4 regions of the Lysinibacillus sp. RS10 genome follow, and region 4 is predicted to be linked to each of the others. Evidence: riboswitches for the same ligand, from Rfam matches in the RefSeq annotation. Region 4 holds a riboswitch; each other region holds the start of a gene.

Region 1 (6,395 bases), 2.3 Mb from region 4:
AAAATTCAAGATACAGTCTATGTCGTAACCGGGGAACCAGTTGAAAAATCCCAAGTAGTAAGGAAATTAGGGGAGATTAAGCAAAAAATAGATAGAAATCAAGTTCCGAATGCTAATTTTGAGTCTAATTCTTTAAATGAGGGTACTCCTATATATGAAAGAAAAAATGGAGATGAGTTTCCAAAATCTGTAGTGTATAAACGAGAGGGTAAATTTTATATTGCTACTCAAGTAGTAAACCTAAACCGTAGTGATTGAGCAACAACCTCTTTTTTAGAAATAAATTGTAATAGTAGCTGACTTTTTTGAAGGTTAGCCTCTGAAATACTTGTACTACGTATTTCAGCGGTTACTACTTGAAGTGATGAAAAGCATTTTTGATTTAAAACCATAGTTAAAGTAAGTTACGAAATATCTTTTTTCACCCTAAAAAAAGAAATCCCACGGAAAAGTCATCAACCTTTCCGTGGGATTTTGTGTGATTGGATATTCACTACTTCACTATTCTTCAATTAAACCCATTGGCATGGCTTTCATAAATTCTCTCACTTCTCGAATACCAGGAAGTTCACTTTCTACAAGCTCCACCCCGACAATTTTTGCTAGTGGTTGAAGCATCGGTTTTACCTCTCTAGAGACAAATATTTTACTTGGTCTTACCTCTAAGCTTTGTAAATATGCCCATAAAATACTTTGTGCGATTGGTGGCGTTTTGGGCATCGGGAACATTTCGTGTCCAATAACCAAATTGCTTCCTCTTTCAACAAGCATACCAACAATCGGATAAACAGTGCGGTTCGTCAGTTCCGTTTCTACGCCAAAAGGCATGTAAAACACATCATATTCTAATTGTAACGCACTTTTAGGCTTTTTCTTATATTGTGCTTTTTCAAACATCGAAATTTCCTCGTAGCACTCATACGTTGGCTTCGGTATATTTATCTGCAAAATATAGATTTCTTGTAACTCACCATCCATTTGTACTTTAAACGTTGGATATTGATGTGCAGCTACCTGTGGATATTCCCAGCCATCCTTCCTAGCTTCTGTAATATTAATCATCCTACTTACAACATCAATTAATAACTCTACCTCTAGATAATTTGGTCTTTCAGGATGCGTTCCTTCTTGATAGCTACGGAATTGAATCCAATTCTTCTTCCCTCTATACGACAGCCCACAATCTTTAATTAGCAGATAATCTGCTGGATCTAACTCTTCTCTATCAACAAAACTCACAGTTAAAGCGTTTAAACTATAGGAAAAATCACTCGATATATTTTTCTCAAAAAGTATTTTCGCTAAGCTGTCATAGCCATTTTCCATATCAAAAATCATTAATCCAAACTCTTCACCACCAGCTCCCATTACAGAAACAAGTACTTTGTAATCTATATCCGCAAAGTGAATGACAACGACTTCATCATCCTTTAAATATTGCCATGGCTTTAGTTTTTTCAGGTCATTAGTAAGCTCCAATAAAGTAAGATAATCTGGCTCCAGGTTTTCTAGTAAACTATTTGCCTCTTCATCCTCCCGTATCAGTTCATTAATTTCCTCCAAATTAATCTTGTCCATTTTACCAGTATGAATATTGCCTGCTCCAGCAATACATATAGGCGTTTCAGAGTTCATCGGTAATTCCTCATTGCTCTCGAATCGAATAGTAAATGATTCACTATTATCAATTACATGAGCAATGGCTTCATCACCCGATTTTCGAAGCCATTCATCGACCAACTCTTCATCTGTATCTAAATCCGTATCATTTTTAGGTAAAAAACAAATCTTCTCTTTAGATACTCGTCCATCTTTTTTAACCATTTCAAAATTAAAATAGTCCGAACCATCCAAATCAAAACTTAGTAATATCATTTCATCTAGCATGGAAAAACTACTGTTCTTCGGTAACAATAACTTTCGATAAATCTCCGGTTTTTTCTTACTTTCAATATGCAACTGGATCATTGTTTTACCTCCTACTTCTACTTGTTATAGCTATTCTGATGAGTTCGGTATAATCTTCACTCATATACAAATGTATTCATCTCTTGCGCTATCTCTTTATTGATTTCAACTTTGTAGCTATTCCATATGCGAATCACTCTTTATTCACTTTACTGGCAATCTCTTCATTCTGCAACACTTCAAACTTCATCCCAACCAATTGCTACACATCTCAATATCTGTTGCATTAATTGTACAAAACACCCTAAGTGTTGTGCTAGCAACAGCTACGTATTGTAATTACAATATTCACATTTTAGAAAGCTGAGATTAACCTTCCGACTTTTCTCAATTTTTGTTTAATTAATAACAAAAATTGATTTTTAAACTTTTACAGCCAATGGTATGGTACTAATAGTAGGGGAATTTTATATTATACCTTTCCAAATTCACGGAAGAAGAGTAGGAGGAAAAGATGAAAAAATCTTATAAAATGATCGTTGCTATTCTTTTGAGTATTTTCACTTTTACTTCAATTACATTTTTAGGAACTATTGCTATTGTGTTATCTAATGTTGAATTTTTTAATTTTCAATCTACGTTTTTTGGTCTAGATATTGTTTATGTTCATATTCAAGATAGTGTATTTAAAGCTAATGTAACATGGACAGGTGTACTAATATTTGGTCTTTTAGGAGGTGTTATTCAACTTCTTATTAATAAATTTAGTAAATCAGCTAACCACGCATATTGATTAAATAAATCAGCCAATCTTCATTCGTAATAAAACGCCAAAGTTTCATTAATACGACAAGCGCCATTACGAGAAGGATTACATGTCGACTATGACTATAAATAAGAAAAAGTTGAATGAAACTGGAGTTCTAATTTACCGAGTAAAATAGGTCCATTCGGTGCTGCTTTAATATTATATCCATATGAATAGGAGTGGTTAGAAGCACAAGATAATAATAGAAAAATTTAATTCTATAAAAAGGGTATCAATTCTTTGATATCCTTTTTTAACCTTTTAAAAGAAGGTGAAAACTTTGGGTTATGTGTTAATAAATACATTTATTTTATTACTTATTATTTTATTTGCTGAATCATTAATGTATTTAATTACAATAAAAAATACAAAATTAAAAAGCATTTTAACTTATATAGTAATGGCAGTAATAGCGTTTATCACCAGTCAATATATACCTAATGATTTTAAGGAATTTACAAAAACGTTTGCTAAAGCATTTTTAATTTTAGCAATAGTATCTTTATTTTACAAAAATACCAATATTAATTAAAATGGAAGGACTAAATATCGACTATGACTACTAACAAGAAAAAGTTGATTGAATCCGGAGTTGTAGGTCAATGGAGTAATGGATTTTATGTAGCATTAGCCTATGGAATGTTATTCGTTTCTTTAATGCTCGTAACAGACAAAGAGCTTACAATTAATGTTTTAGCTATACCCGCTTTAGTTTTATTTTTAGTTGTTAGCGTTACTGAATATTTGTGACGAGAGACGGAAAAAAAGATATGCCTCAATGGATTATAGTGGGAGCATTTGTTATTGCTGTTCTTACTGCAATAGGTATGACGGTTATTTCAAACTGAGGGAGTGAGAAGATGCTACATAATAAAATAAAATATATCGGATTTTTAGCTATGCTTATATTTGGAGGCATTTTTATTTTCAGATGGTTTCTTCGAGATGAATTATTATTAGATCAATTAATTGGTTTTGTGGTAGGTTCTATTCTTTTTATAGTGTCTTTTTTTGTTAAAAGAAACTAAATCAGTCTAGTCGTCTCTACGATTACTATTGAGCTTTTTAAATATATCTCTTTACAATAGATGATTACTTTTTTTTGCTTCACATTTTCTATACCTTCAATTTCTGCAAATGCACCTACATCTTTGTCATTCTCCTGTATTAACAATCTAATTGCCTATCGTCGTGATAGATGGTTCTATGATTACACCAATATTTTTAACATCTTAATTTAGCACTTCATGAATCGCTCCTCTCTTTTTTTACCATAGTCGCCTTAAAGCGAATTTTCTTTCTTAAAAAAATGTTTTTATGTTCTCTGAAATAGTATTTAATTAAAAACATGTTGCAAATATAGATGTTTTATTATAGTATTTCATTATTGTGCAAAAAAATAATATATTTTTTCTTCTTATCAAGAGAGATGGAGGGACTGGCCCTATGATATCTCGGCAGCGGAACTTTGTGATTAAGTTACTGTGCCAAATCCAGCAAGCAATGGCTTGATAGATAAGAGGAGTGTTTTATAAATATAAGACCTCTTCTTGTTATTTCAAGAAGAGGTCTTTTTTTAGAAAAAAAATGGACAAGGATGTATCCATTTTTAAATTTTGGAGGTAGAACAATGAAGAAAGAGAATCCATGGGCGCTGATCCCATTTGTTGTTTTTTTAGTTTTATTTATTGGTTCAGGGGTTATTACAGGTGATTTTTATGCCTTTCCTGTCATTGTAGCCATTGCCATTTCGGGCGCTGTGGCTCTGGCGATGAATCGAAAAGAATCGTTTTCGCGGAAGGTTGATATTTTCTGCAAAGGCGCAGGAAATTTAAATGTCATGCTGATGGTTGTTATTTTTCTTTTGGCTGGGGCCTTTTCAGAGGTAGCAAAAGGTATGGGGGCTGTGGACTCCACTGTTAACTTTGCTTTATCGGTCATTCCGCCAAACCTGCTTGTCGTAGGCTTGTTCATCATTGCCTGCTTTATCTCCCTGTCAATGGGTACATCGGTGGGAACGATTGTTGCACTGGCGCCGATTGGAGTTGGGATAAGCGAGCATATCGAACTTTCCATGGCTTTAGTAATGGCAGCGATTGTCGGCGGTTCGATGTTTGGCGATAATTTATCCATTATTTCAGATACAACCATTACTGCCGTTCGTTCACAAGGCGCACAAATGAAGGATAAATTTAAGGTGAATTTTTGGATTGTGTTACCGGCAGCTGTTGTAACGAGCATTATTTTAGGGGTTATCACAATGGGGGAAACCGCACAAGTAGAACATTTAAGCTATAGTTGGGTAAAAATTGTTCCCTATGTTTTAGTTATTATTTTAGCGTTAGCTGGCATGAATGTTTTCTTTGTTCTGGCATTTGGGATTGTTCTCGCCGGTGCTGTGGGCTTAGCGGATGGCAGCTATCACTTAATGAGCCTTATGCAAACGATTGGCGAAGGAATGTCAGGCATGTATGAAATGGCATTTCTTGCAATATTAATCGCTGGAATGGTGGAGGTTATTAAGTTTAACGGAGGAATCGACTTCCTGCTTCACCTTGCGACACGAAGAATTAAATCAAAAAAGGGTGCTGAATTTGGGATTGCCGGCCTTGTGGGTCTAACTAATTTATCTACAGCCAATAATACGATTGCTATTTTAATTGCTGGTCCACTTGCAAAAAATATTGCTGATCAGTATGAGATTGAGCCAAGAAAGTCCGCAAGTATATTAGATATTTTCTCCTGTACGGTCCAAGGTCTTCTCCCATACGGAGCCCAATTCCTGGCAGCCGCAAGCGTAGCCGGAATATCGCCAGTGAGCATGCTACAATACTCTTTCTATCCGATCTTGATAGGAATTTGCGGGATCATCGCTATCCTTATTGGATACCCGAAACAAAAGAAAGCCTGAGCTTCATCACTTTAGAGTGACAGGTGTGGCTTTAGAAAATATTGATTTTACATTGAAAATAATCCAATTGTTTTGAAAGAAAGATTAATCAAAACGATTGGATTTTTTTATTTAAGGCTATTCTTTTTTGATAAAAAATTTTAATAAGGTTGATTAAATGATATTCAAGAATTTTACCCCTTAATTTCCTCGTATTTAAGAGAAAAACCCGAAGCAATTAGTTCACTTCGAGTTTAACTTTCATTCATCTACTAAATAACGGTAGATATCATAATGTACAGGTTGCTCTAGTACCAAATTCATCGTAACGACTGATAGATTATTTCCTTTTCCATCAGGCATTTTTTCGTTTTTTGCACTACCATCTGCAATGTCTGCTTGGCCCAGGTAATAAAAATCTGTGCCTTCACCGTCATCTTTTTTCGTAAATAGATGAATTTTCATCCCTGACTCTTTATAAGTTAAGATGTTCTTTACTTCAACGGAATCCAGCGTTAAACGATTACGAGTGAACCATCTAAATAGTTCGGGTGCTAAAAATTCATCACCATAAGCTTGGCTTGTTTCGACTTCATCCTTTTTATGATACGTAACAAAGATTGGACAAGTGTTATGTTTTGAGCGGTAACCGTAAATAGTTGATGAATCATCATGCGGCCAGTTCAATAATCGGCAAGCATCTCTACGGGAATATTTCTCATATAACGTCATTGCTTTTGATTTATCATACTTTTGATTTTTAACATAAGCACATTTTACAATATCCTC
Region 2 (6,395 bases), 870 kb from region 4:
ATTCTTTTATTTTTATGTAAAATATGGCTAATCACCAAAAGTTGTGGATGACATTTGTAGCTTTGAAATAAAGTTTGATCAAAAAAATCCCACAAAACAGCATTTTACAATAAATATAAAGAATCCAGTTTGAAAAAAGATTGATCATTTCGTAATGGTGTCGCACCAACAATCGCGCCCGATTGCTTAACAAGCACTTTACATTCTCATCTTGGAAATTAATTTCCATATTAGAAGACTTCAAAAAAATACTACAAAAAGGGTAGCGCCAGAAAAATACAGACTTACAACGTTTAGAAATATACACGATTTTATACACACTAAACGGTAAGCCCTAAACGTGTAAATATTGATGTATCCAGTGTTTGCGCTTCTTGTATAAAAAGCAGTATAAATAATGTTCATAGGAACAGCCACGAAATGTTGATTTAACAACATTCGTGACTTTTTGATGTATTTCCAAACTTCCATTTGGGAACGTTTATTAGGTTTATTTTGTATGTGCTTGTTACACTAAAGCTCCACGTTAATTAAAGAAGGGCGAAGTTATTAAAATTAGTTTTTTTCTGAGGTCATCCTTATAAGAAAAAAAGAAATCGCTAAAGAAATGAATCCCATAATAAAGACTTTTATCCAAGATATTTCTATATTGAAGGGCGACATTTCCTCCATATTAAAAGTGTATAAGGACCACCATTCATCCCCTGAGGAAAGAAAAATAGAAACAAACAACAAAATCCCAAATATCATAACAGCATTTACAAGACAAAGGATTATATCTCTCAAATTTATTCCCCCCAATTCTGACAGTTTACTTTGAATTCATTTTATCATTGCTCTTCAACTAAATTGCGCGTTAGTTGAAGTATAACCGTCTCAAAGCGTCCTTAGGGAACATAACAATCATTAGCAGCCAAAATAACCCCCTCATTCAATTGAATGGGGGGGTATTCCCTAACTTTCATTTGGTAACGTTGTTAACGTTTACTAGTGTATAAAAATTATTAATCTTGAGATAGGTGTTACCAATCGAGTTAACCAAAAGGACTTTTTAACATATGTCTTCGTTGAAGAAGTATCAGTTTAATGAAATGATTTAACTACTTTTTAACATTTATTACTTTGTATCCAACAAATATGATTAAAAACCAAACTGGTGCGACATATAGGGCAACACGCATTTCTGGAATAAACGCCATTAACACAATAACCATTAATAAGAATGCAATGGCAATATACGTAGAAAGTGGATAAAGCGGAATTTTGAATTTCAGTTCGGCTACTTCCTCTTTCGTTTTTGACTTTCTAAATTTCAATTGTGCTAATAAAATAATCATCCAGCTTGTAATGACTGCAACAGTCGCAACAGCAGAAATATAGATGAACACTTTTTCAGGTACTACATAATTTAAGACAACCGCAATTAATAACACCGCTGAAGAAAATAATATCCCTCTACGCGGACTACCGTTTTTACTTACTGTTTTAAAATATTTTGGAGCGTTTTTTTGTACAGATAAGTTGTGTAGCATACGTCCTGAACCGTATAAACCACTATTAAACGCAGACATTGCTGCTGTAATTACAACAAAGTTAATAATGTGAGCCGCAGCAGGGATGCCGACGTAATCGAAAATTTGAACGAACGGGCTACCTTCTGAACCAACTTCGTTCCAAGGATAAATAACCATCATAACGCCTAATGCACCAATGTAGAAAATTAATATACGCCAAACGATGTTGTTAATAGCTGAAGGAATTGACTTGCTAGGATTTTTTGCTTCTCCTGCAGAAATACCAACTAATTCAACTCCACCGAATGAGAACATAACTAATACTAGTGACATTAAAATACCATGGAAACCGTTTGGCATGAAGCCACCGTGTGCCCATAAATTATCGAAGCCAATTGCTTCACCGTGGTTGCCAACACCGAAGAAAATAATGGCTAATCCTAGAACGATCATACCGATAATCGCAACAACTTTAATCATCGCAAACCAGAATTCGAATTCTCCGTAAGCTTTTACATTTGCTAAGTTTACAAGCGTCATAATAACAAGTACTACAAGGGCAGTTACCCATTGTGGAATATCAGGGAACCAGTAGTTAATGTATACACCGACTACTGTTAATTCTGCCATGCCAACGACAATCCACATGAACCAATACGTCCAACCAGATAAGAACCCAGCAAAGCGTCCTAAATATTTATTCGCGTATGTACTGAACGAGCCTGATACAGGTTCCTCCACTGCCATTTCGCCTAATGCACGCATAATTGTGAAAATAACTAATCCGCCAATTAAATAAGCTAGTAAAATAGATGGCCCAGCCATTTGAATCGTTGAACTAGAACCATAAAATAAACCGACCCCAATGGATCCGCCAAGTGCAATTAATTGCATGTGACGAGTACTTAATCCGCGCTTTAGCTGTGAATCTTGATGATTGTCTTTCATAATGTCTTACTCCTAATACGTTTAGATTTTCAAATACTTTGCTCAAAAAAGGAATAAAAAAACGCCCTTTTGGATTAACCAAAAGGACGATTCAACTCGTGTTACCACCTTTAATTTATAAGCAATTCACATTACTTACCTCAAGAAGTACGGTCATTTGACGATACTCTCGCACATGATTACGGGTGCTTACCGGCGTAGCCTACTTAGAATGATCTTTTCGGTACACAGCTCCAAGATGAATTCTCAATCGTTTTACATGCACCTCTCATCAACCGGTAACTTTCTGTTCGTAAAAATAATTGATACTATTTCTTTTCATAGCCTTTGTTCTATACAAATATTTTTGAATTGTTTTTTATTTTACAGAAAAAAATTATTTTGTCAATAAAAATTTCTTCATAACCCGCTTAAATTACATATGACATTTTACAATATAAATACAACTCACCACTTAAATATAAAAGCTAAAGGAAATATTTCAACAAATGTTAGTAAAGTTCTTTTAAAAATCTTATTCCACAATCTGGTCCGATTGTGGAATAAGAAAAGATTCTGCATATCAACACAGGATCTTTAATCAATCTTTTTTATAAAACTACAACATTTATAAAGACGTATGTTTTGTATATAAGTCGGAACCTCAACCACACGTTATGGTAATGAGCCTAAAATATAATAAATAAAAATAATTATGGCTGTTGCATGAAAGCGGGGATAAATAGTGAAGAAAATTATCATTTTATTCATGTTGACCTTAACTATCTTAGGAGCATGTAATACTTCCGCATTAAGTATTAGTGAAATTGCTGTTGTTCCAGATGAAGTGCAAAAGAAAATAATTTCCGATAATAAGCTCCAATTAATCAGTGATGGAAAAGACTTTTTACATTGTTGTTTATTCGAAAGGGATTGCACATGCTGATTTGGAGATACAGTGTGATATATTAAAAATAAAATTCGAAGAAATGAATCTATCCAACGATGTTGCTGAACAATATGTTTATAAAATTACAAAAGACCCTGAGCAGGAAATTATCGAGGTGTATATAAACGGCAAGTCCACACATTTTGATCATGTAATAACAGGTTTATAGGAAGAATAAGCCTAACGAAAAAAACCGAAACCCCCTTAAAGGAGATTTCGGTCTTTTTGCTAAAGATTAATAAAATACTTTATCAACATTGTATTTAGCACGGAATGAATTAATCGCGTATGTTTCGTAAATTTCACGTTCCATTGGATCTTCCACTTCATACACTTCAATTTTGAAAATTTCATTACGATGATTTTTCATCGGTGACACGTTGTCCTCAAAATGCTTTTTAATACGTTGACGAATTTTACGTGCTTTACCTACAAATAATAGCTCGTTCTCTTCGTTGTAGAATAAGAAAATGCCACCATTTTCACGTGTGATTTTATGGAAATCAATAAAACCATGGTATGGTGTGATTGGTACATCACCTGGCTTTAAATCTTGTTCGCGTTGGCGAATCACTAAATCTGGTTTTGGAAATTCAATTTTAATCAAACTTTTCACGTTCCTCTCTATTACTAAAGATATATGGTAACATAATTACGGCTTGTTTACCATAATATTTCATAGCGTCAACATGATTTGCATCAGGATTAGTGTTCATCAATTTAGAGAAGAACATGCATGTTAATTACAAAATATTCTATGTATTATTGATATTCTTAATTGTTCATGTTACAATTCTTTTTAATTAAATAATCTTATCAAGAGAAGCTGAGGGATTTGGCCCGATGACGCTTCAGCAACCTCTAACAAATGTTAGAAAGGTGCTAATTCCACCAAAGGATTTGTCCTTTGAGAGATAAGAGTGAACGTGGTTAAAATCCCTCTCATTCTATCTCAAATGGAATGAGGGGGATTTTTTTAATTTAGATCGACTTATAAAATTCTTTATATGTAGAGAAATACAAGAGAGGGGAATGCAAGATGCCAATTAATATTCCAAAAAATTTACCAGCTGGAGAACATTTACGTGAGGAAAAAATCTTCGTCATGGAAGAGGATAGAGCGAAAACTCAACAAATACGTCCGTTAAATATATTAATTTTAAATTTGATGCCAGAAAAAGAAAAAACGGAGCTACAATTACTGCGCTTACTCGGTAATACACCTCTACAAGTTAATATAACATTTTTAAACACAGCCACACATGAATCGAAAAATGTGAGCAAATCACATTTACAGCTATTTTACACGACCTTTCATCAAATTCGCCATCGTCGCTATGATGGCATGATTATTACGGGTGCGCCAGTTGAAAAAATGTCTTTTGAGGACGTGAACTATTGGCAGGAAATTGCAGAAATTATGGATTGGTCCAAGGAAAACGTGACATCGGTCCTTCATATATGTTGGGGCGCACAAGCAGCGTTATACCATCATTACGGTATTGGCAAAATTGAGCTCCCTGCTAAATGCTCAGGTGTTTATTCTCATGTCATTACGGATTTAACCGTGGATTTAGTTCGAGGCTTTAGCGATTTATTTACGGCCCCACATTCACGATATACTTCTGTTTCTATTGACGAAGTACGCAACCATCCTGATTTACGATTACTATCTTACTCAGGAGATGCTGGTGTCTTTATTGTGCAATCGAAGGATAATAAAAACATTATGATTACAGGACATCTTGAATATGATGCGACTACATTAGCAGATGAATATAGTCGTGATGTCGCAAAAGGTTTGGATATTGAGGTTCCAGTGAATTACTTCCCAAGTGATGATCCATTAAATGAACCGATTAATACGTGGCGTGCCCACACTCATTTATTATTTTCAAACTGGTTGAACTACTATGTTTACCAAGAAACACCATATGAATGGGATTTCGTTGATGAACTTGAATATCATATTTAGTTCATGTGTTCTGTAAACACTTAAATAAAATGATGACCTTGATCATATCAGGGTCATCATTTTTTAAATCCAAATATGTTGTTAGTTTTCTGACGGGTTTTCATTGGCAGATTCATTTTGACCTTTTGTAGTATTTCCGCAATTGCTATTAGTTTCATTCTGTATAGCATTTTGACTGTTGCTATTACTAGCATTATTAGAGGCATTTTGATTGTTATTATTACTTGCATTCGTAGTAGAATTTTGGCTGTTGTTATTACTAGCATTATTAGAGGCATTTTGATTGTTATTATTACTTGCATTCGTAGTAGAATTTTGGCTGTTGTTATTACTAGCATTATTAGAAGCATTTTGGTTGTTGTTATTGCTTGCATTATTAGAAGGATTTTGGCTGTTGTTATTACTTGCGTTATTAGAAGCATTATCGCAATTGCAATTACTTCCATTCTGTACAGCATTTTGGCTGTTGCTATTGCTAGCATTATTAGAAGCATTTTGGCTGTTGCTATTGCTAGCATTATTAGAAGCATTTTGGCTGTTGCTATTACTAGCATTATTAGAAGCATTTTGGCTGTTACTATTGCTAGCATTATTAGAAGCATTTTGGCTGTTGTTATTACTTGCGTTATTAGAAGCATTTTGGCTGTTGTTATTACTTGCGTTATTAGAAGCATTTTGGCTGTTACTATTGCTTGCATTATTAGAAGCATTTTGGCTGTTGCTATTACTAGCATTAGTAGAAGCATTTTGGCTGTTACTATTGCTAGCATTATTAGAAGCATTTTGGCTGTTGTTATTACTTGCGTTATTAGAAGCATTACCGCAATTGCAATTACTTCCATTCTGTATAGCATTTTGGTTGTTGTTATTACTAGCATTATTAGAAGCATTTCCGTTATTACTACCACTTGCATTCTGTGGACAACAATTACAGTTTGTAGCATTTTCATTCCCTTGATTACCATTAATCTTACGAATTTTTGCGGCGATAAGTAGAACAATCGGTAACAAAACTGTTACAACACCAGCA
Region 3 (6,395 bases), 2.1 Mb from region 4:
AAGATGTATGCTTAATCGCGATATCTTCATCACGTTGCATTAACAGTACATCTTCACCTTTATCTTGTAGCATTTCAATATGTTTTTCACCCCAAGTGCAAAGCATGTTCAGCACGGGGTCCATCTCTTGACCATAAGGTGTTAGCGAATATTCAACTTTTGGCGGTACCTGATTGAAAACCTTGCGATTAATTAACCCAGACTGCTCTAATTCACGTAATTGGCTCGTTAGCATTTTTTGCGAAATGCCTGGAATCAATCGGCGAAATTCATTCGTACGAATCTTACCATGGTGGTTAAGATGACAAAGAATAATAGGTTTCCATTTGCCCCCTATGACTTCAAGAGTGGCTTCAACACCAATATTATAAACTTTTTTCATTGTAAACCCCCTGTAATATTCAAAAGTAACTAAAAGTACCCTATATAACTTTTAGGTGTATATGAATATTACTATATACTATAAAAAAAATCAAAGGAGATATTATTAGAATGAAAGATACAAAAGTGCCGAATGCCAAACTAACATTACTCGCACTTGCAATCAGTGCATTTGGTATCGGCTCTACAGAATTTATAAGTGTCGGACTGCTTCCATTAATTACAAAAGATTTTGATATAACTTTAAGTACTGCGGGTTTAACCGTATCCATATATGCACTAGGTGTAACTATTGGTGCACCACTTTTAACAGCATTAACATCGCGCCTTAGTCGCAAAAATGTGTTACTGCTCGTTATGGTGCTGTTTATTATCGGTAACTTACTTGCAGCCTTAGCACCCTCATTCTCATTACTACTAACTGGGCGTGTTATTGCAGCATTGGCACATGGTGTGTTTATGTCCATTGCCTCTGTTATAGCTGCAGATGTTGTGGCACCTAATAAACGAGCAAGTGCAATAGCTTTTATGTTTACAGGACTAACATTAGCAACTGTGACTGGTGTACCACTAGGAACTTTTATTGGACAAGTAACCGATTGGCGAATGTCGTTTATTTTCATAGTTATCATAGGTATTATTGGATTAATTAGTAATGCCCTGCTTGTACCTAGTCAATTATCTAAAGGGAATCCAATATCTTTTCGAGATATCGGGAAAGTATTAGGGAATATAAGAATGCTCTTAATTCTCTTTATTACTGCAATTGGATATGGTGGCGCATTCGTTGTATACACCTATGTTTCTCCTATTTTAGAGCAGTATATGGGCTACTCACCAAAGGCAATTGTCGTGATCTTGGTTATATATGGTATTTGTGTTGCCATCGGTAATACATTAGGTGGTCGTTTTGCGAATAATAACCCTTTACGTTCTATCTTTATTATCTTTATAGGCTTAGCATTAGCACTACTCGGCATCAACTTCTTTTTAGAATCATCAATCGTTGGATTAATAATGGTCTTTATGATGGGGCTATTTATGTTTATGAATGTACCGGGATTACAGCTTTATGCCGTTCAGCTTTCAGAAAAATATATACCATCAGCTATTTCAATGGCTTCAGCATTAAATATTTCAGCCTTTAACATTGGTATTTTTCTAGGATCGTACATTGGAGGAATCATTGTTCGCCACCAATCATTAGCTCATACTCCTATATACGGATTCGGTATGGTGATGATTGCCGCGGTTACTACGTTCCTATGGTTAATCTTTGATAGAAAGAAGCAATAGATCCCTTACTTTGTATGTATTAGAATAAAAATGATGAAAGGAAGCCTTAACAATAGCCAGGGCTTCCTTTTGTTATTCACCATATTTAAGGAACGTAGCATCAAAGTACGCCTTAAAATTTGGATATAGATAGTCTAATGACGCTTGAATATCGGCATTATCATCAAATAAAATTTCATGATCAATTTCATATATTGCACAAGTCTCTTCATCTGCATTGTCATTTAAATCAATGCAAATTATTTTTCCATACTCTTCATCCCATGAAAACGGAAGATATCCTAAACTACATAACGATGGATTATACATATCTCTAACGTTATTTAAAGGTTCATCAACACTTTGTTCCGGTATGACATCAAAATAATGGTGATACGTTGAAATAAAGGCTTTATACCATTCAGGAAATGGAAGTCCGAACTCTTTTTCTAAAGCTTGAATATCATCTTCCGTTACTACAGAAGGGACCATCTTCCATCTTGACCATTCTTCATCAATATCTGCTAATTTCATCTCAACAGGAACATCTGGACGCATCCATCTGCAAAATCCATCTTCTGAAACCTGATTATAGTGCTCGTAGTAAACTTCAAAACCTTTTTTTATATACTCACGAATATTCATCTTTAAACCCCTTTTTATCTCAGAGTAAAATCTTTTCTCCCTACTCCCCTACAGTACTAGGTTTTTCACATCAGTCACTAACACCGAAAACATTTTTATACATAAGATAAGGTATCAACTATAGGATAGGAGGAATTTAGTTGTATTACAATCCTTATCCGTATTTTGTCTACCCTAACTATTATCCAACATGGGCAATGGCCACTCAACAACCTTCAAGATATCTAGCAATGCCGACGAACCCAGCAAACAGCAATCCATTCCCACCCGTCAATATAAATAAATTGAAGACTTCTGCGAAACGGATTAAGGTTATTATGCAGCAAGCACAATTACTGACGGATAAAATTGATGAATCCGAGCAATTTGCCCATGATCTTATGAACGCAGCACAACTGTCAAATAAAACAGAAGTTGAAAAATTAATTGCGTCAACAGGTATTACCATCAAATTCGAAACTAACTATACACCAGATGGAATCCGTATACTATTTACTGACAGTGACTGTTGTAAGCTAACCGTAAATTTGACTTGGTGAAATCCACTAAAGAGTGGGGACTATGTGTTGTCTATTTAAATTACTATAAATGACACTTTGAAGGTTCTGGAAATTTTTTAACTATGTATCCCTATTGGACTTGTAAACTATAAATAAATATGCTAAAGTATTCGTAATCTATTTCTGAAAATTCTTATATTTTTTCTTATCAAGAGAGACGGAGGGATTGGCCCTATGATGTCTCAGCAACCAGCCTATAGGTATGGTGCTAATTCCAATTGGCGAAATCAGCCTTGAAGATGAGAAGACTTACTTAGTTGCTTTGCACAAGGGTCCTCTTTCTACAAGGAGGGCTCTTTTTTATTTTCGCTAGTAAACAAAGTCTAAGCATCCAAAAATAATTACAAGAAAGCAGGAAAATATTATGACAAACGACCTTTTACAAGCACTTCAACTATTGAAATCGAAAGAATGGATAGATTTAACACATACATTTGGTCCTAATTCACCTCATTTCTTTATGTTTGATGATGCAAAATTTGAAACATTATTTTCCCATGAGGATGGTTTCTTTGCGCAACAATTCTCTTTCCCTGGGCAATATGGAACACATATCGATCCACCTATCCATTTTGTGCGAGATACACGCTTTTTAGACGAATTGGCGTTAAAAGAACTAGTCCTACCACTGATCGTTATTGATCAATCTAAGGCAGCCGAATTGAATAACGACTACGCATTAAGTATCCAAGATATTCTTGACTTTGAGGCTGAATACGGGGAAATTGAAGCAGGTACCTTTGTTGCGCTTCGTACTGATTGGAGTAAACGTTGGCCAGATAAAGAGGCTTTCAGCAACAAAGATGCAGATGGTAATAATCATATTCCTGGCTGGGGATTAGAAGCATTACAATTTTTATTCAACGAACGAAAAGTTAGTGCTATTGGTCACGAAACTTTTGATACGGATGCAGCAGCTGATTTTCGTAAAAACGGTAAGTTAGATGGCGAATATTTTGTGCTTGAGCAAGATACTTACCAAATTGAGCTTATGACAAATTTGGATAAGTTACCTCCTAAAGGTGCTGTTATTTTCAATATTGTACCAAAACCTGAAAAGGCCTCTGGATTCCCTGTGCGTTCATTTGCAATAGTGCCTTAAAAATAGCAATAGGTCTGAATCAATCCATGATAGGTATTGATTCAGACCCTTTTTATTTAGGTGAATTCCTTTTTTTAAAAATAAAATAAACGATCAAAATTATTATGATGAACAATGCTATAAGATACATACTGTAGCGGGATAAATATAACCCAACATAACGCCATTCCTCCCCAAGTACTTCTCCTAAGGTAATAAAAGTAAATGTCCATATAATTGCTCCCGTATAAGCAAAGAAAGCAAACTTTTTAAAAGGATAATTATTAATAGCCGCAATATATGCTGTTAGATGACGTACACCAGGAATAAAATACCCGACTACTAATAATATCGGTCCTATTTTTGCAAATAATTTTTTAGTAACGTCAATTTTCTGTTCAGTAATATGGATTTTTGGACCGTATTTTCGCAATAATGGTAGCCCGAATCTATAGCCTATATAGTAGCTTAAGGTAATTCCCCCTGCCGCACCTACCACAGCGCTGATTAGAGCTGGAATATGCGAGAGAGTTTCTCGATATACGCTATACCCTACATAGGTTAAAAATATCTCATCAGGAAGTGGCAGCCCGACAATCCCTCCAATTAGGATAAGAATAATGCCAAAATACCCGTAATGTTCAATAAGAGATTGCACATGATGCGCCATAAATCCATCCCACCTAAAGCATAATGTTTTCTTTTCAATGTTAGCTTTATAATAACTCAAAGTAGACAATATTATGAGTATTATAACGTTCATAAAGTTTTCTCCAACGTATAGTGGCTAGTCCATGCTATAAATATAGTTTTCTTAAACTATTATTTGTAGCTCACGTAGAGCAAACTCAATACCACCATCAGTTGATTTCTTCGTTATAAAATCAGCGACATTTTTTAAGGCTTCACTACCATTGCCCATGGCAATACCAAAGCCAACCTGTTCCAGCATGTCGATATCATTATCTCCATCCCCAAAAGCAAGTGCTTCCTTAGGACTCAAGTTGAAATAATCTAGTACAGCTTGAACAGCAATCGATTTGGAAACATCTTGCTGCAAAACATTTGTAATGTACGGATGCCATCTTTTAAACAATAACTGAGGAAATTGTGATGCATATCTTCTCTCTATCTCCTCATCGGCATATAGACACATTAAATATACCTCTTGCGTTAAAATATCTTCATTAATAACGGGAAACTCTAGCAAAGATAATGTCTCTTGCATAGCTGTTAATGTCTCTTTCTCTTGGACGTTATTCATCGATAATTGTTCTGTAAAAAACGAGAGACTTTGTTTATGTTCTTCAGCAAAAGCCTTAACTACTTGGACAATTTCTTTTGCAATAGGTATTTTATGTATTACTTGATCTTGATGCTTAACATACGCGCCATTAGCCGTAATAAACGTCTCTATTCCTATGTTTCTTAACTGTTGGCACATCGATAAAGGTCTTCCTGTAGCAGCAACAATACGAATTCCTTTGTTTATTAATTGTTGTATAGCCTTCCTTGTACTTTCTTCAATACAGCCATCTTCATAATTAACAAGCGTTCCATCTACGTCAAAGAATACAATTTTATAATCCATCGTTCGCTCCTTATCGTTTTATATAATTTTTAACCGGGTGTGTAAATTTATTATCCATTTCCATTAATCAGAGGATCATCAACATAACGTGTGGTTGATTTCCGTTCCGACTGGGCGCTTTGTAGCTGTCGCTTTGCTTTCGCTACAGATAAAACATTTGCCGCTGACGCTTCGCTTTCGCGCAGATAAAACATTTGTTGTTGCTGTCGTTGCACTTTCGCACAGATAAAACATTGTTGCTGTCGTTGCACTTTCGCACAGTTAAAACATTGTTGCTGCCGCTTCGCTTTCGCACAGACAAAACCCAGTTGCTGCAGCTACGTTAGCACTACGCTTTCGCACAGAGCAAAGCTTCCTGGGGGCGTCCGATGAGCCGCTTCGCTGCGCTCCAGGGTCTCGGGGCAACAGGATGTTGGTCACGAAGGCGTTATCACAGGACGTGATGCTCTTAGCCTTCGTTCCTCTATCGCTAATCCCCAAGGAGTCGCCCAGTCTCCACTCCAATCAACTTATATACATGGCATACGCTTCCCTACTTTTGTTGATGATTCCAATTAGAAAATGCAAGACAAGTTCAAGCTGCTTCATTGTCACTGTCTCTTCACTTAAGAATCCTTTTTTAGTAAAAAACATCCCTATATTTACCTAATCAGCATACCTCTAATTTTACATGAATAATTGAAAAGAAGGCATTTTTCTTCTTACATTATAGATAGTTAATTTAACCTATATAAGCTATTGTAAAATATAACAATTAGCAGCAATTTAGTTGAACAGTTGTACATAATATGACAAAAAGAAAATAAAGGTATAACTTATTTTAACTACACCGATTAATACTATTAAGGATACATATCGACTT
Region 4 (6,395 bases):
AGTTTAGAAAAGGAGTTCGGCTTTGCGCTCATTCATAGAAGCCGCGCGGGTGTCACGTTAACGAGCGAAGGGGATACCATGTTAAGAGCAATGAGACATGTCCTTGATGCAGAGGAATTACTACAACAGGAAGCTGCACATATACTTGGTGTTACTCGTGGAAAAGTGCGAATTGGCGTCATCTCAAGTATTTCCTCAAACTGGATGCCTGAAATTGTTCGTATTATGGACAATCAATTTCCTGGCATACAAGTCGAAATGCGAGAGGGAGACTATTATGAAATTGAACAATGGCTACTGAGTGGGGAGGTTGATGCTGGATTTTTAAATGGTCAAAAGTCTGGGCAATTTCAATATATCGAACTCCAGCAGGATCCATTGTTGTGTATTGTCTCCGATAAAAGTCTACTTTATGATAAAACAGAAATTGATATAGTGGAATTAGAAGACATGCCATTTATCATGACTTCTTATAAAGGGACAAATGATGTAAAAGTACTTTTAGAGCAATATCACGTAAAGCCAAATATTCGTTTCGAACTATCAGAAGAGGTAGGGATAATTTCGATGATTTCTCACCAGCTTGGCATTAGTATTTTACCGAAATTAGTTACGAATAACTTGCCTACTACGATAAAAGCCATTCCTTTAAAACAAGGTGGTTATCGTACAATTGGAATAGCAATGAAACACCAGGCATCACCCGTGACCAAAAAATTTGCGGAAATATTAAAAACCTGGTTGAAAGAACAAAATATGGAATAATTTTAGCTCATCACCGAAAGTTGTACCCAGTCGGAACGGAAATCAACTACACGTTATGGTGATGATCCAAAAATTTTGAGCTAACTTATAGAGAAGAGCAATATGCCCTATAAAAACAACATTGAAGCTTAACATATCCTTAAGTTAAAATAGTATTTGTATATTTTTTAGAAAAAAGGTGAGTGTATGGGGACATTACGAGGTAAGACCGTACTCATTACAAGTGGGGGAACGCTTGAAAAATGGGACCGTGTGCGAGGGCATACGAATTTATCAAAAGGGTCGATGGGCTGTTATTTAGCTGAGGCGGCACTAGCGGCTGAAGCTAACGTCTTGTATATGCATGGTTATTTCGCACAACTTCCGACAAACAAAGATAAAATGCGTACCATTCGATTTGAAGGTATAGAGGATTTAGGCGAGAAAGTTCGACAGGCTGTTCAGGAAGAACAGGTGGATATCGTTATTATGGCGGCAGCTGGCTCAGATTGGCTCATTGATAAAGTATATGACCAATCCGGAAATTTAATGGAGGAAGCAGGTAAAATGCCATCTGACGAGCCACCTATCATTCACTTTAAAAAGGCACCTAAAGTATTAGGTCAGATAAAAGAGTGGCAACCGAATGTTACTTTAGTGGGCTTTAAACTCGAGGCAACAGATGATGAGGAATTTTTACTGTCTCGCGCACGTCTACGGATGGAATCGGCTAACGCTCAGTTTATGGTAGCAAATAGCTCGCAGTCATTATATGGTGGAGATGAGCCACATTGGATTGTACCAGCTAAAGGCGAACCAACAAAGGTAGTGGGCAAGCAACAAACAGCGAAAGCATTAATAGATTTTTTACAAAATACGTAAAGTGAAAACTGTGTAGAGAAAATGATCTGCACAGTTTTTTTGTTTTGTTTAAATTATTTAGTGAATATTTAAAAAGAAGTTGTATGCGTTAGGTTTTCTGAAAATGCATTTCATTCTGTAATAAGTGAATGGTGGGAGTAATACTGCCTTTTAATACGGAATAAAATAACTTGTGTATAGTAAGCTTCAAGGAAAATAAACGTCTTAACTAAAATATTCGAACTTTAAATAATCCTTTTTACTTAATTACAAAGTATTCGACTAGGAATTGTAATATTTATATTGACAATAGGTTTTCTGAATTATAGAATTATTTCCAAGAAACATAATACTCTTATCGAGAGAGGTGGAGGGACTTGGCCCAATGAAGCCTCGGCAACCAATAGTGTAGGTGCCAAATCCAACAGGGCTATCTGAGAGATAAGGGGGCTATAAATCAATTTGATGCGTTGGCCTCTTATGTACAAAAAGTATGTAAAAAGAAGGGGTGTATCGGATGACTCAACAGGCAAAGATCGATGACAAAAAGCTAGAGGCAATTGCAAAGGCCATTCAGAATTTAGAATATGGAGAAGTGAACATTACGATTCAAGACGGTGTCATTGTTCAGATTAACAGACTTGAAAAGCAGAGATTTCCACAGAAAAAGTAAATAATAGGATGTCAGTTTGCTAGATATTTGAAGGCCACAAAGAAAGCAGGGATTATTTTCTTTGCTTATTTGTGGCTTTTTTTGGAAGTTAGCCAGAGGTGCTGGATTATTGTAGAGGTCCTGCTGTGCAGTATCTCCGTTAAAATTGAACATTCTTCTTTAAGATATCGACATTAATAGCGTTTCATCATATGGCTCAATCTTCAGCAATTGTTTATGATACAAAAAAACAGGAGGATTACGATGAACCATCCTGTTTTTACATGTAGTCAATTCTAATTGCTTATGAGATAGTATCTTAGCTATAAAAACTTTTAGGGATTTCCCCAATATGTCTACGATGATAGAGTAGGGGCTCCTTTTGTGCATGATCAATGGCTAGGACCTGCCCAATAAATATCGTATGGTCTCCTGCATCGATTTGTTGAAAGGTTGTGCATTGTAAAGTGGCTACAGTATCGTGTAAAACCGGTAGACCATGAACGGAAGTTGACCACTTTGCCTGAGCAAAACGATCTGGGATTTTACTTGAAAATAGTGTACATAAATGTTCTTGATTGCTCGCTAAAATATTCACAGCGAACTTTTTAGCTGCTGTAAAATATGGATGAAGCTGTGATTTTTTATCGAGCGACCATAAAATAAGCAGTGGATCTATGGAAACTGACGCAAAGGAATTGACAGTTAAGCCAATAGGTTCATCAGCGTCATTACAAGCTGTGACAACCGTAACGCCTGTTGGATAATTACCCAATGCTAGTTTAAAAGCAGCTACTTTGTCTGTCATTCTAATCACCTCTTGTTATTTTATGTGAATATAACATCGATTTACCTAAATGAAAAACTTTTTTCTTTGATGATCAGCAAATAGTAACTTCCTTGCTGAGCATCTTGAAATAGTTAGCATAAAATATAGCAACTTCTTAACAAATTGAATATTCTTAATTTTATTTTAAACCAACAAAACTAACAGGTAAAGTATATAATGGTGGGAGAAAAAAGGGGGGTAGTCATGACTTTATATTTTGACCATCTAGTTCATCAAGTTCAATCACCAGACAATGCAAAGGTTTTTTTAAACAAACGTAATATCCATACAGTTAACGGCGGTCAACACACAATGTGGGGGACATATAATGCGCTAAGCTACTTTGGATTAAACTATATTGAGCAAATAGCAATTTATGATCGTCATTTATTTGAAAATGCAGCGGAATTGCCTTATTCCCTACACTATACGTTTAAGCGGGCGCAGGAGCATTATGGATTTTCACGAATTGCATTACGTACAAAAAATATTGAAGAAGAAGGACAACGTTTGCGTGCACTTGGTTTTGAGGTGTATGGTCCTGATGCTTGCAGTCGAACAAGACCAGATGGCTCCGTCATAGAATGGAAGCTATTGCATTTTGGGAAGTCAGAGCAGGCAATTGATTTTCCTTTTTTAATCGAGTGGGCTGCTGATGATGAGGACCGTTTTGCACAATTACAGGCAAGTGGGGCAATCCATCCAAAACAATCGATCACAATGGAATCGGTGCAATTTTATGTAAAGGATGTGCGAGCTACAGTGAAATTATGGCAGGAGGTATTGCAATTACCAGAGCCTGAGCAACATTCACAGTATATGTCCTTGCGCTTTCCGAATATTCGTTTAGATTTTTATGAAAAAGATGCTGCAACTGCGATGGCACTTGGTCATTTAAGTGAGGGACCATTTGGGGTGACACTTAAAGATCCTGAAAAAATAAGAGAAACAATAGTATTTCCAGGAGCTTTTTATTGGATCAATCGTTGAAGTTTTAGCTAGTAGTAGTCAATAGAAAACAAAACATCAAATATTTAAAAAGGAGCCGTTCAGCAATCGAACAGCTCCTTTACGCTTATAATTTCACAACATTTGACGCCTGTGGTCCGCGATTTCCTTCCACTACATCAAATGTTACCTTCTGACCTTCATCAAGTGTACGGAAGCCTTCCTCTTGGATCCCCGTAAAATGTACAAATACATCTTCTCCATCATCACATTCAATAAAGCCATAACCTTTTTCATTATTGAACCACTTTACGATTCCTTGTTGCATAAGCATTCGCCTCCATTGCGCTTGAATGTAAAACTAAATCAATCAAGTCGTGATAGTATTGAGAAAATGTGAAAAAATGCATTTTCACTTAGAACATACATGAATTGAGCAAAGTTGTCAATTGATTGTCGAAATGCTTGTATAACTAATTAGGATTTCTTGTACAATAAAGTCTATAATGGAATTTAACAACATAGAAAGTAGGTATGCCATATGACAACGAAAAATCAACCTTTAACAGATTTAGAAATTGCTAGTCAAGCGGTTATGAAGCCTATTACCGAAATTGCAAAAGCTGCAGGTATTTCAGAGGATGCACTGGAACAGTATGGTCGCTACAAAGCGAAAATTGATCCTTCAAAAATAACAGCACGTGGTGATGATGCGAAGGTTGTATTAGTAACAGCCATTAGCCCAACTCCAGCAGGTGAAGGGAAATCAACTGTAACTGTTGGACTTGCTGATGCACTTCATCAATTGAATAAAAATGTTGTTGTAGCTTTACGTGAGCCGTCACTCGGTCCTGTTATGGGTGTAAAAGGTGGCGCAACTGGTGGTGGATATGCACAGGTTGTACCAATGGAAGATATTAATTTGCATTTCACTGGAGATCTTCATGCAATTACGACGGCGAATAATGCATTATCAGCCTTTATTGATAATCATATCCACCAAGGAAATGCTTTAAACATTGATCCTCGTCGTATTATTTGGAAGCGTGTAATGGATTTAAATGATCGTGCTCTTCGTAAAGTAGTTGTGGGTCTCGGTGGTCCTGTGCAAGGGATGCCACGCGAGGACGGCTTTGACATTACTGTTGCATCAGAAATAATGGCAGTCTTCTGTTTAGCGACAAGCATTGATGATTTGCGTGAACGTTTAGCAAACATTGTGTTCGGTTATACATTTGATCGTGAGCCTGTATTCGTACGTGATCTTCAAGTAGAGGGGGCATTAACATTATTATTAAAAGATGCCTTCAAACCAAATTTAGTACAAACACTTGAAGGGACACCTGCTATTATTCACGGTGGACCATTTGCTAACATTGCACATGGCTGTAACTCGATTATGGCAACACAAACAGCACGTAAGCTAGCTGATATCGTCGTAACAGAAGCGGGCTTCGGTTCAGATTTAGGTGCTGAAAAGTTCATGAACATTAAAGCACGTAAAGCAGGCTTCAAACCAAGTGCAGTAGTGATTGTGGCAACGATTCGTGCATTGAAAATGCATGGTGGTGTAGCGAAAACAGCACTCGTTGGCGAAAACGTAGATGCACTTTTACAAGGAATTGAAAACTTAGAGAAGCACGTTGAAACAGTTCGTACATTTGGGGTTGAACCAATTATCGCGTTAAATCGCTTTATTACAGATACAGAGGCTGAACTTGAAGCAGTATTAAACTGGTGTCAAGAGAAACATGTACGTATTGCTCGTACAAATGTCTGGGAAGAAGGCGGAAAAGGTGGCCAAGCCCTAGCAGAACAGGTGCTAACTGTACTTGAGGAAGAAAATAATTTCTTACCATTATATGATGTAACAGAATCCATTGAAGAAAAGGTACGTACGATCGTGCAAAAAGTGTATGGTGGGAAAGATGTTCAATTTACCGACCAAGCGAAAAAGCAAATCGCTCAAATCGAAAAATTCGGCTGGGACTCTATGCCGATTTGTATGGCCAAAACGCAATACTCATTATCGGACCAACCAAGTTTACTTGGTCGTCCTGAAGGATTTACAATCACAATCCGTGAAGTCATTCCAAAACTAGGTGCTGGCTTCTTAGTTTGCTTAACTGGTGACATTATGACGATGCCAGGTTTACCAAAAGCACCAGCAGCATTGCGTATGGATGTTGATCATGAAGGACATGCGGTAGGATTGTTCTAAATAGAGTTTGAATTTATCATTAATTAATAGAAGATATTGAAAATAAATGTATGAAAGCTGCTCTTTTTATCTGAGAAAGGGCAGCTTTTAGCTTATTTTTGCGGAATTCTCCCACTGTAGCACATTATTTTAAAGAAATT

Evidence for each region. Region 4 has a riboswitch for S-adenosylmethionine ahead of ACB089_RS16285 (YezD family protein). Riboswitches for the same ligand answer to the same signal wherever they lie in the genome.
Region 1: linked by a shared signal. The riboswitch ahead of ACB089_RS04170 (Na+/H+ antiporter NhaC family protein) and the one ahead of ACB089_RS16285 (YezD family protein) in region 4 are both predicted to bind S-adenosylmethionine.
Region 2: linked by a shared signal. The riboswitch ahead of metA (homoserine O-succinyltransferase) and the one ahead of ACB089_RS16285 (YezD family protein) in region 4 are both predicted to bind S-adenosylmethionine.
Region 3: linked by a shared signal. The riboswitch ahead of ACB089_RS00695 (cyclase family protein) and the one ahead of ACB089_RS16285 (YezD family protein) in region 4 are both predicted to bind S-adenosylmethionine.

The regions. Positions count from the first base shown of each region.
Region 1 covers NZ_CP167122.1:825,137-831,531, reverse strand. Annotated here, with positions in the region: gene ACB089_RS04195 (hypothetical protein) at 1-258, shown strand, start outside; gene ACB089_RS04190 (hypothetical protein) at 502-1,968, opposite strand; gene ACB089_RS04185 (hypothetical protein) at 2,423-2,701, shown strand; gene ACB089_RS04180 (hypothetical protein) at 2,997-3,248, shown strand; gene ACB089_RS04175 (hypothetical protein) at 3,272-3,466, shown strand; SAM riboswitch class I at 4,131-4,238, shown strand; gene ACB089_RS04170 (Na+/H+ antiporter NhaC family protein) at 4,347-5,627, shown strand; gene ACB089_RS04165 (DUF3427 domain-containing protein) at 5,868-6,395, opposite strand, start outside.
Region 2 covers NZ_CP167122.1:2,302,117-2,308,511, forward strand. Annotated here, with positions in the region: gene ACB089_RS11820 (amino acid permease) at 1,101-2,462, opposite strand; T-box leader at 2,542-2,793, opposite strand; gene ACB089_RS11825 (hypothetical protein) at 3,335-3,559, shown strand; gene ACB089_RS11830 (nucleotide excision repair endonuclease) at 3,626-3,997, opposite strand; SAM riboswitch class I at 4,201-4,311, shown strand; gene metA (homoserine O-succinyltransferase) at 4,430-5,365, shown strand; gene ACB089_RS11840 (endospore germination permease) at 5,447-6,395, opposite strand, start outside.
Region 3 covers NZ_CP167122.1:112,679-119,073, reverse strand. Annotated here, with positions in the region: gene ACB089_RS00715 (winged helix-turn-helix transcriptional regulator) at 1-382, opposite strand, end outside; gene ACB089_RS00710 (MFS transporter) at 493-1,677, shown strand; gene ACB089_RS00705 (SMI1/KNR4 family protein) at 1,750-2,301, opposite strand; gene ACB089_RS00700 (hypothetical protein) at 2,442-2,840, shown strand; SAM riboswitch class I at 3,004-3,107, shown strand; gene ACB089_RS00695 (cyclase family protein) at 3,226-3,963, shown strand; gene ACB089_RS00690 (DedA family protein) at 4,016-4,612, opposite strand; gene ACB089_RS00685 (Cof-type HAD-IIB family hydrolase) at 4,757-5,533, opposite strand; gene ACB089_RS00680 (hypothetical protein) at 5,584-5,784, opposite strand.
Region 4 covers NZ_CP167122.1:3,170,614-3,177,008, reverse strand. Annotated here, with positions in the region: gene ACB089_RS16295 (LysR family transcriptional regulator) at 1-765, shown strand, start outside; gene ACB089_RS16290 (phosphopantothenoylcysteine decarboxylase) at 952-1,626, shown strand; SAM riboswitch class I at 1,958-2,053, shown strand; gene ACB089_RS16285 (YezD family protein) at 2,123-2,278, shown strand; gene ACB089_RS16280 (flavin reductase family protein) at 2,577-3,065, opposite strand; gene ACB089_RS16275 (VOC family protein) at 3,291-4,076, shown strand; gene ACB089_RS16270 (cold-shock protein) at 4,162-4,362, opposite strand; gene ACB089_RS16265 (formate--tetrahydrofolate ligase) at 4,576-6,255, shown strand.